DNA from 2 places in the Arthrobacter sp. UYEF20 genome. Region 2 is predicted to be linked to the other one. Evidence: riboswitches for the same ligand, from Rfam matches in the RefSeq annotation. Region 2 holds a riboswitch; the other holds the start of a gene.
The links. Region 2 has a riboswitch for cyclic di-AMP ahead of ABIB26_RS12480 (hypothetical protein). Riboswitches for the same ligand answer to the same signal wherever they lie in the genome.
Positions count from the first base shown of each region.

Region 1: another riboswitch for cyclic di-AMP. It lies ahead of ABIB26_RS05465 (NlpC/P60 family protein); the one in region 2 lies ahead of ABIB26_RS12480 (hypothetical protein).

Region 1 covers NZ_JBEPNP010000003.1:280,047-285,423, forward strand. Annotated here, with positions in the region: gene ABIB26_RS05445 (molybdopterin molybdotransferase MoeA) at 1-1,373, opposite strand, end outside; gene ABIB26_RS05450 (DUF6457 domain-containing protein) at 1,370-1,657, opposite strand; gene mobA (molybdenum cofactor guanylyltransferase) at 1,641-2,366, opposite strand; gene ABIB26_RS05460 (HNH endonuclease) at 2,461-2,961, opposite strand; gene ABIB26_RS05465 (NlpC/P60 family protein) at 3,232-3,966, opposite strand; cyclic di-AMP (ydaO/yuaA leader) riboswitch at 4,275-4,433, opposite strand; gene ABIB26_RS05470 (M23 family metallopeptidase) at 4,581-5,377, opposite strand, start outside.
Region 2 covers NZ_JBEPNP010000010.1:7,872-13,248, reverse strand. Annotated here, with positions in the region: gene ABIB26_RS12500 (glycoside hydrolase family 16 protein) at 1-405, opposite strand, end outside; partial or broken gene ABIB26_RS12495 (HNH endonuclease) at 770-2,290, opposite strand; gene ABIB26_RS12490 (DNA alkylation repair protein) at 2,430-3,098, shown strand; gene ABIB26_RS12485 (hypothetical protein) at 3,114-3,368, opposite strand; cyclic di-AMP (ydaO/yuaA leader) riboswitch at 3,547-3,733, shown strand; gene ABIB26_RS12480 (hypothetical protein) at 3,742-4,491, shown strand; gene ABIB26_RS12475 (sensor histidine kinase) at 4,567-5,377, opposite strand, start outside.

The sequences.
Region 1 (5,377 bases), on a different contig from region 2:
GCCCCGGCGGCTCCCGGTTCCGGGATGGGGGCGCCCCAGGGGAGGGCGAAGGCGGAGACCAGCTCTCCCAGCTGGACGCCGTGTGGCGGCACCACCAGCACACCATCGGCCGCAGCCAGCCCGCGCAGCATTCCTGGTCCCGCATGTTGTGCCGGCGACGCCATGCCGTAAAGCAACCGGAAAGGCATCAACCGCGTCCGGCCAGGATCGGGTTCGATCGTCGAGCCGCACGGCACTTCGACGACGGGTGGCATCGTTCCGTGCCCCAGTGCCGCCAGGAGCGGTGCGGCCAGGGTGGAAAGTGCCATCATGGCCGCGAGCGGGTTCCCCGGCAGGCCAATGATGAAGCGGCCGTCGGGCAGTTCGGCCAGCACGGCGGGATGGCCGGGCCGCATCGCGATGCCGTCGATCAGCAGCCGGCCGCCGAGCTCGGCTACGGAACGCCGGAGATGGTCGGTGCCTGAGCGGCCGGTGCCCCCGGTGGTGATGACGACGTCGGCGAGCTGGACCTCAAACCCGGCGTCCCCTGCGGGCCCGGAGTCCGGAACGGCGGGGTCGTTGTCTGCCAGGGCGGCCAGCCATTCGGCGTAGCTGTCCCCGATCTTCACCTGGCCGCTGCAGATCCCGCCAAGCAGCTCCACCACACCGGCCAGTTGCGGGCCGAAGGTGTCGCGGACCTCCCCCGGTTGAGGGATACCCGACGAGACGACCTCGGAGCCGGTGAGCACCAGCCTGACTACCGGCTTACCCAGCACAGGAACGGTGTCGTGGCCGGCCAGGGCGGCGAGGGCCAGATGGGCCGGGTTAAGCACGGTGCCGGCCTTGATCAGCAGCTCTCCGGCAGTGGCTTCCTCCGCTGCCTTGCGGACGTGTTCACCGTTTCGCGGCTCGCCGGGCCTGGCAGCGCCACTGGTGGTCAGGGCCGGCAGCCCGTCCTCGTCCGGGGAAATGAGGCCGCTCTCGCTGCGGAGCACCGCTTTGGCTCCAGCCGGGATCAGGCCGCCGGTAACGATCGGGCTCGCCTGGTGCGGGGCCAGCCGCTGGCCCGGTTCCGCCAGGATCCATGGCCCGCTGCCGTTGACAGCCCAGCCGTCCATGGCGGAAGAGGCATAGTGCGGAATGTCCTGCAGCGCTTCGACGTCGTCCGCGAGGATACGCCGCAAGGCATTCCTGAGAGCCACCCGCGCGGCAGGTATGGGTGTGGCGCAGTCAAAAGCGAGTTGCCTGGCCTCCTGCCAGGTGTGTGCCGCGTGCCGGTGCGGTTCCGGCGGGGCGCTACCGGCACCCTCTTCATCGTCCGCTGGGGCCTGGATTCCGCCGGGAGCGGAGTCGTTCCCGGCAGCAGCACTGCCATGAGGCGGCGCAGGCGTCATGCCCCGGAGGCTTCGGTGGCCGCGTAGTCAGTGGCGAGCTTCCGGGCCACGCCGATGGCCGCCTGCATGGAGACCGCGTCCGTCGCCTGGCCGGAACCGGAGGCCAGACCGGCGGCAAAGCCAGCGATGAAAGTAGTCAGCGGGGCGGCAGGACGCACCACCGAGTGTGCGGCCACCCCGGCGAGGGCAAGGACGTCGTTGACGTCAATCTCAACATCCTCCAGCTCGAGGGCCTGGAGCAGGGCACGGCACCAATCTTCCAGAGTTTCATCCTGGCTCTTCACCGTTTGCCTCCAAAGTCGGTTTCAGTCGCGGAGCTCCGGACCGCTCGTCCGGTCCATGGTCCGGAATCCGGCCGGATACCCCAAGTGCGGCGGCATCGTCCCAGGTGTCCACGTCATCCGTGGAACCGGAGGGCACGAGAATTCCCCGCACGTCAAGACTAGCAAGAAGGGAGAACACCGAGGCGTCCGCCAGCCCGCCCCGCTCCGCGGCTTCCGCGACGGAGTGTTGTAGCGCGGCCGTGCCATAAAAGCCGGCGAGCGGCTGCCGTCGTCCGTCCGCGGAGACTGCCATGACGGCGCCGACCTCCGGACCGGCATCCAGGGCCGCGCGCAACGCCGTGACAGCGGCATCCACCCGGGGCATGTCGCAGGCCAGCACGAGGGTCAGCCGAGGCGCACGGACGGTCCGGCCGTCCCCCGAATGGTGGGCCGCCAGGGCGGCGAGTCCGGCGGCGATCGCGGCGGCCGGCCCAGCAAAAGGCGGCTCCTCCCGGCAGTTCAGCACCCCCGCAGGAAGCGATCCCGGGTCCGGTCCGACGACGACGATCGCCCCGGCCCCCTTCGCGGCCTGCAGTGCGCGTTCGAGGAGGGTCCGGCCGCCGAGCACCAGGGCGGACTTGGGCGAGCCGCCCAACCGTGAGGACCGCCCTCCGGCGAGTATGACAGCATCGAATTCCACAGTGTCCAATTCCAGAGCATCGAATTCCATTGGCCAGCCTAGCGCGGTGCCACCAGGCCCCGGCCCGGCCCAGGCCGCAACTTGGTCCGGCAGAACACGTCCGGCCTGACTCCAGGCAAACGAATCAGGCCGCGGATTCCGGCAAGAGGAAAGGGTCCCAGGCCGGCGTCGGCTTTTCCAGTTCCTTAATCTGCCAGATGGTGCCCTTCGGTGGTCCCGGGACAAAGCTGAGCTTCCAGCCCATCTCGGCGGGGGTGTGGTCACCCTTGGCGTTGTTGCACCGCAGGCAGGCCGCCACGAGGTTTTCCCAGGAATCGGCACCGCCCCTTGACTTGGGCTGGACGTGATCAATGGTGTGGGCCGCTTTTCCGCAGTAAGCGCAGCGCTGTCCGTCCCGGCGAAGCACACCCCGGCGGCTGACCGCCGTCATGGTGTTGTACCGGGGCCGGATGTAGCGGTTGAGCAGGATCACCGACGGCCGGCCCAGGATGTCCTGGGGACCAACAACCGGATCGTCTCCTTCGGCCACCACACTGGCCTTTCCGGTAAGCACGAGAACGAGCGCCCGGCGGAAGGTGACTACCGCGAGCGGTTCATATCCAGCATTCAGAACGAGAGTGCGCATCCGCATACCTCTTCACGGCCGCACCCGCCAGGGGCACGAGGGCCGGCTGCCCTCTGCATGGTCGGGCTATGGATCGACACCACAAGAGTAAACACCCCAAGGCCGGATCACCGAATTTTTCTCCCGCAAGGGGGTCCGTGTCTGCCGGAGATGGCCGGGCGTACAGGAAGAGGACCCCCGCCACAGGGGCGGGGGTCCTCTTCTTGGTGGCGACTTTCAGGCTGTTTTCAGACAGCTGTTTTCAGACAGCTGTTTCCAGCCAGCGGCGATTTAGCCGCCGACGCGGATGAAGACCGGCCCGGAGCCGATATTGACGCTGTTCAGTGCGGTGGTTCCGCCGTTCCAGCCGCCGTGGACAGCCATGCCGTTGCCGACGTAGACAGCGATGTGGGCCATGCCCACGCCACCGTTCTGGTAGTACGCCAGGTCGCCCGGCTGTGCCTCGCCGGCGCCCACGGTGCGGCCCAGGGACAGGTAACCTGCCGGCCAGCCGTGGAAGTTGATGCCCGCCGCAGCCAGAGCGTTCGTGACCAGTGCGGTGCAGTCCTGTCCAACCCCGAGCTGGGCGTAGGCGGCGGCAGCGATGGAAGCTCCGGCGCCGCTGGCAACGGAGAGTCCCTGCGTCGAGGCCGAGGCGCCGGCGGCACCGGCCTTGGAGTCCTGGACGTTGACGACGGGCTTTGCGGCCTCGACGACCGGAGCAGGTGAGGTGGAAACGGCCGGCTTCTCGTAGGAGATCGCAATGGTGGAAGCCGCCGAGATCGTTGCCGGGGTGCCCGACTGGACTTCGAGTGCCGAAGCGGAGGTGGATTCGCGCTGAACGTTGGTCTCGGCAGCGTTGGCTGCGATTCCGCTGGTCAGGACCAGCCCGGAAGCGGCAGCGACGACTGCGGCCTGGCGGCCCATGGTACCGGCGTTGTCGCCGACGGCCTTGGCAATGACAGCAAGCGAGTTGGTCTTGGTGACCTCGGCGCGGTGCCGTGCAGTATTTGCACGAGTAGTCATTAAGTTCTCTCTTTCGTGATCCTTGGACCGCACTTTTCAGGCGCGGACAGAGGACGCTCCGGCATCTTGGGGGTACGCCGGATCGCCCCGAATGGGTTACTTAGCGAAGGGTGTACTGCGAAGACGCGCCAAAAGCGGGAACTGCTTGCAGGTGCTTGGCCTGCGGGCCGAACTCAGCAGAGATTGAGTCGGCGGAGTGAGATCCATTCCGGGCGCCGGCAAGGGCAGCACGGGACGTGGATTTCAGCGGGCTCGAATGAGCCGCGCAAGCGCGTTTAAGCGCAGCATTGTGGCGTGAAGACACGAAAGTAGCCTCTCCCAATGCCTGCGAGGTGAGCTGTCGGATTCGGATGGGAGTCACCCGGCCGCGCTGCTTCCTGGAAAGCTTTGCGACTTAACCCCAAGGTCTTCTTGCGAAGACCAAAATTGGTTCCCCCGCCCCTGCCAGACGATGTCATGCGAACGGACCTTGAGCGGTGGCAGAGCTAGGCAATCCACTCAAGAGCGCCAACTTCGGAGAAGTTGGCGTACTTCATACGGTACAGCAGTTGGGACCCAATGTCACATTCAGATCACGGCGTGTCACAAGAATGCGAGAGTCATCCATCGGCTATTTAGAGCCAGCCGGTGGGGTCCACGACGTCGCCGTTGACCATCACTTCGAAGTGCAGGTGGCACCCGGTGGAGGCGCCGGTGGTCCCGCTCATGGCCACAACATCGCCGCGGGAGACCGTCTGGCCAACACGGACGCTTGATGAGGACAGGTGGTTGTAGGTGGTCTCCAGGCCGTTGCCGTGGTCGATCACCACGCGGTTGCCACCGCCGAAGGGATGCCAGCCGGTGAACGTGACGGTGCCGCTGGCGGCCGCGTGGACCGCCGTTCCGCACTGCGCGGCGTAGTCCTGGCCGCGGTGGAACTCGCCGGCACCGCCGGTGATGGGACTGACGCGGTAGCCGAAGGGCGAGGCGGAAACCATCTGGTCCAGCGGTGCGCCCAGGCTGCCGGAAGAAGCGGCGCGCGTGATGCTGCCCGCCGACTGCGCGCTCAGCAGTTGCTTCAGCTTGCCGTCGGGATCGCCCTTCGTGGTCACGGCGGTCCGGCTGAAGTCGATCTTGGCCGCGGAGGCGGCCGTTACATCCGGCTGCGCCGTAGCGGAGACCGAGCCCGACGAGCCGTCGGTAGCCATGACCGGGCCGGTGGCGGGGACAGCGATCGTCAGGACCAGGCCCGTAGCCGCCAGGGCAATGCCGGCCTTCTGCCCCACCCCACTGGCGGCGGCAAATTCCGTTACCTGGCGGAACGGGCTCCGGCGGCCGCGGCGCTCGTCGCGGTGCGCGTCACGCGGCCGGTCTGCCATGACGGCGACGGCCGGTCGCGGCTCCGGAGCGGGGCCGGTCGCGCGGCGGCGGC
Region 2 (5,377 bases):
CGTGGCAGCTGCTGCCTGGTTGGCGGCGGGGACGACGGCGGGCGCTGGGGCGGCGGGGACGACGGCGGGCGCCGCCGCGGCCGGGACTGCTGCGGCCGGTGCGCCGACGGCCGGTGCTGATGCGGCTGGCGCCGCATCCGGGACCGTAGCAGAAGCAGCAGGCGCGTCCGCGGTGGCCGCGCCGGGTGCGACGTCGGCGTCGGTGGCCGGAGCAGTCTGCGTAGGGGCTGGGGTTGTTGCCGCTGGCTTTGCCGCTGCAGTGGCGGACTTGGCCGGCGCGGTGGCCGACGCCGACGCATGCCCAGCCGCTGGCGGACCAGCAGCCCCATCTGTTGCGGGAGCGATGCTGCACCCGGTCAGGGACAGCGCGCCCATCGTGAGCGTGATGGCTATTTTCTTGAACAAGGGACCCCTCCGGGCTTGGGACTGACGCAAACGACAGCTGCAACTTTGGCGATGACGAATGCGCGAAGCTTCATTCAGCCCCCAGCACTGGGCGGGAGCGAGCAGGCACCGATCGGCGCAGCGGCGCCCGACATGCGGGCATCCGGGGCCCTGCGTGCGGGCCAGACCTTGACGGCCAGGCGCCAACGTTACCTGATCGTAACCTTCGCCCGCAAATTGCCGACGTCGGGTCCAGCAGCTCGTCGAGCAGCTGGTCGCGCCGGAGCGGGATCGGGTCGCGGAGACGGCCTAATTGTAGAACCGAAATGCGGGCAGAATGAAGATGACCGGGGTAGGCTGCCCGCTTGCGTCGCGGCGGCCTGTCCTACGCCGCTATCGGCTCATTCGCACGGACGCGTTTTTTGAGAGCCTTGGCATCGTGGCGGAGCTCGCGCCGTTGGCAGGCATCAGGCGGCGCTGCACCCGGCAGTGGTGGCGCGGTGGAGTGGTAGCTGTGGCCGGTGGGAGTGGTGAGCTCGAGGGTGTGCCTGTGACTATTGGTACCGGCGGGCCCGGGACGCGGCCGAACTGTCCAGCCGGGGGTTTGTTTGGTGTAATTGCAGGCTTCGCAGAGTCCGGATCCGTTGGCGGCGGTGGTCGCTCCGCCCTCGGACCAGGGAGTGACGTGGTCCAGGTGTCGGATCGGGGCGTCGCAGTACGGGGTGCGGCAGGTATCGTCTCTGGCCTGGAGGAAGCGTCGGAGCCCGGCGGGGAAGAGCCGGGCCCTCGAATCCATCGCGATCAAGGTCCCCGCTGCCCGGCGCGGTGTAGAGCCGGCGGAGCCAGGTCTGCAGGGCGACGCCGGCTACCGCGGCGACCGCTCCGGTGCCGCCCCCGCCTCCACTGCCGTTGCCCCCGGGGTTAGGGTCGGTGCGGCCCTGGCTCGAACTGATGCCCGGGCCGGAGTCAGCGTCTCTGAGCAGATCGCGGGCCCAGCCGGCCGGGACGATGCCGTAGCCGGGGAGCCGGGCCGGTTCGCTGTCTCCCTGGAACAGGGCGCGGTCGGTCATGACGAGCTGGATCTCGATGCTGCTGATTCCACCCGCCTTCCCCGTGATGCGTTTCAACCAGCGCGTCGGCCATGAGCTGACCCCGGCCCCCGGGGTCCCCGCCAGCGCAGGGTGTCGGCGTGGCGGCTCAGCGCCGCGTACGCGGCCACGCCCTCGGCGACCGGGAGCAGGGCGGTCAGGTAACACATGGTGTCCGGGGCCGGGCGGAGGCTGACATGCCGCTCCGCGGCGGCGTGGCTGGCGCGTTGGGTGATGGAGCGGGGGTCCCGCCGGTACGCCGAGGCCCGGGCCGCGGCAACGATTGCGCGGTCCCCGGCCCCGGCGAACGTGCCGGTATCGGCGGCGAGCTCCTCGTCCACCGCGCAGCGGTCCGCCGCACTCAGGCAGGCGGTTTCCTTCACGAGCAGTGTGGCACGCCATTCGTTGAGCTGCCCGGTGTCCAGGGCGGCCAACGTGTGGGGCATTTCGGTGACGAGGGCGTTGGCCAGGCCCAGGAGCCGGCCGCCGCGGGCCGGGGATTCGCGCCGGGCCAGGGCGATCTGCGCCGCGACCCCGGCCCCGAGTTCGGCCGCCGGCATCCCCGCCGCGCGCTGGACCCGCCGCTGGGCGGCATCGAAGGCGACCGCAACACGTGCTTGCAGTGCGGCCGCGGCGGACTTCAGGTCCTCCAGCTGCCGGAGCTGGTCGATCAGCCCGGCACCGCCGTCGTCGTCGGCATCCGTGGCGTGGCAGGGACGGACCGTACCGAGCAGGCGGGCGACGTCCGTGACCGCGGCGCCGCTTCCAGCGTCGCCATGTCCTCCCGGAACCACTTCGGGCTCTCGCTTGCCGTCCATGAACCCAGTCTAGAAGCGGGGTCAGACAAAAAAGCCCGGCAGAAAGAGCCGGGAGACAGGCCACCTAGAAACCGGCGCGGAGACCCCACAACAATGCGAAAGACGCGGAGACCCCACAACAATGCGAAAGAATGGTCCCATGAGCGACGCCGGCGAGTTTATCGATTCCTCGCTGCAACGCGAAGGGTCCTGGTCCCGGGCGGACGAGTTGCAGGCACGCGTGGGCGGCGATCTGAGCTTCTATGGCGCCTCGGTCGGGGCGGTGCGCGGAACTGTCCGCGACGCGCTGCGCCGCCACCGCGAGTTGCTGCATGATGACATCACCGCGCTGAGCTCAGAACTTTGGTCCGTACCGGTTTTCGAGCGACGGCTGGCGGCCGTGGTCCTGCTGCAGTCCAAGGTCCACATGCTGGACAACGCGGACCTGACCCGGATTGAAGGCTTCCTGAGAACCGCGCAATTGCGGGAGCTGGCCGATCCGCTCGCCGTCGACGTCGTCGGCCCGCTGGTTTCGGGACTGGACCTGCTGGGCAGGGTACGAGCGGACAGCGTGCTGGACCGCTGGGCCCGGGAACCCGACGTCTGGCTGCGCCGCGCCGCCCTGCTCTCGCCGCTCCGGGCGCTCCGGGCCGGCGGGGGAGACTGGCGCAAGTTTGTCGGCCTGGCCAAGGCGGCGCTGGCCGTCTCGCCGGAGCACGACGCGGACGCCGATACCGACGCCGACCTCCTCAGGGAGGCAGTCGCTGTGGTGCTCGACGACGTCGCGAAACACCGGCCAGAGCTGGAATTCACGGCCACCGGGACGTGACGGAAGCGTCCCGCATCAGCTGTCCGACCGTCGCTGCACAACCGCGTAGGCCTTGCCATCCAGGAACTGCCAGTCCGTGACCACCATAAAGCCGAGTGCATCCACACGGTCGTTCAGGACATGGGCGTCGAAACCGCCGTCGCGGGGCTCAGCGTCCCAGGTTGAGACGCGGACTTCCTGGCCTTCGAGGATCAGCAGCTCGGTGTTGACGTCAAAATCCTCCTGAGGCTGATCGCTCAGCTGGCAGATGGCGACACAGTGGCTGTTCATTTCGGGCCTCCGCTTCAGGGATCGCTGCTGGCATCATCCTATGCCTGAGCCCGGGGATGCAGATGGAAAAAGCCCTCGTTTGGACCCCCGCCCCGTTACCTCAATGTGACATTCCGTGATTATCCCGTTACCGTTGTTAGGTGCCTGTTGTCTCCGATACGGGCGCTCCCCAGCCGATTGCCTAACTCTGCCGCGGCCCCGGGGATAACTCGCATCAACGTCCGGCAGAGACGGGGAAACCACTTTTTGACCAGCTGACAGGCAGGTCTTGGGGTGAAGCCGCACGGCCCGCAACGCGGGCCCCGAGTGCGGCCGGGTGCCTCCCATCCGAATCCGACAGCTCACCTCGCAGGCATTGGGAGAGGCTACATTCATGACTTCACGCAATACTTCCGCGCGCCATCGCGGCACCACCACCACGAGCCCGCTTTCGGCAATTTCCTCCGCATTTGCGGGCAATGCAGGCACGATCGGCCGCCAGGCCGCCGTGATCGCCGCAGCATCAGGTCTGGTACTCAGCAGCGCCATGGCCGCCAACGCGGCGGAGGCACCCGTCGAGCGCAACGCCGCACCGGCGTCGTCCGTTGACGTCAACAGTCAGGTCTCCGCTCCGGTCAGCGCGGATTCCACTGTTCAGATCGCCTTCGAGCGTCCGGCCGTGGTCTCGACTCCGGCGCCCGTCGTCGAACAGCCCAAGCCGGCTGCAGCCGTCCCCGCCGCCGCCCCCCAGCCTGCCGCAGCTCCTAAGGCTGCCGTGCAGGTCCAGGCAGCTGCCCCGGCTCCCGCCGCTGCCCCGGCAGCCGGCGGCGTCAACGCCGCGCTGCTTTCGGCCGCCTACGGCCAGGTTGGAATCATGCAGGACTGCACTGCGATGGTCGAAAAGGCGCTCGGCGCAGCCGGCATTCCGGTAGGCGACATCGGCCCGACGGCGTTCCTCAAGTACGGCAAGGTTGTGGCGACTCCGGAGCCGGGCGACATGATCGTCCAGTCCGGCCACGTTGCCATCTACGCCGGCAACGGACAGGCCGTCAGCGGCGGCATCAACGGCAATACAACCGTGGCGCACCCGCTGTCGTGGCTGACCGCCACGGGCCCCGTGACGTTCGTCCGCGCCGGAGTCTGACGCACAGCAGCGAAAGAGGCCGGTGATCAGTTGCCTTGGGGGCAGCGGATTGCCGGCCTTCTGCATGCCGTCGCGTCAGCGAACCAGGGGAAGCGCCAGCCTCATGGTGGTTCCCTCCGGACCTGTCCGGGCTACCTCGACGGTGCCGCCGGCGGCCGTGGCGATCTCGCGGACCAGGGCCAGACCGATGCCGAAGCTTCTCTGCCGGCGCGGCGCATCGGCGCCCGGAGTCCTGACGAAGCGGTCAAAAATCCGGGCCTGGTCGACGCCGGTGATCCCAGCCCCCGTGTCCGCCACGGTGATGACCGCGTGGTTGTTCTCTGCCGCAGTGCTGATGGTGACCTGTCCGCCGGCCGGGGTGTGGGCGAGGGCATTGTCGGCCAGGGCGAGCACCGCGCGGCGGAGGGAGTTCTGGTCGATGCGGGCCAGAGGCCGGCCGCCGCCGGAATCGCTGCCGGAGCCGCCTCCGGAATCGCCCGCGGAAGCCCTGGCGGACGCCCCGTCGGACGCATCCGCGGAAAAGGTGAGCCGGACGCCCTGGCGTGCCGCGAGTTGTTGCAGGCTCTCGGTGACGGAGGACGCGACGTCGGCCAAATCGGCCGGTTCTGTCGCTGGGTCCGGCGTCCCCCTCGTTGCGGCCAAGAGCAGCTCATTGACGATCCCCGTGAGCGTTGCCGTGTCTTCCCGGATTTTGACCAAGGCCTGGCCCGGTTTGGAGTCCGGCGCGGCGTCGCGTTGGGCCAGCTGGATGCGTGCGTCGAGGATGGCGAGGGGGGTGCGCAGTTCATGGCTGGCATCCTGGACGAACCGCCGCTGCAGGGCCAGCGCTTCCCCCAGGGGCCGGATGGCGCTCCGTGCACTGAGCCACCCGACGCCGCCGGCCAGC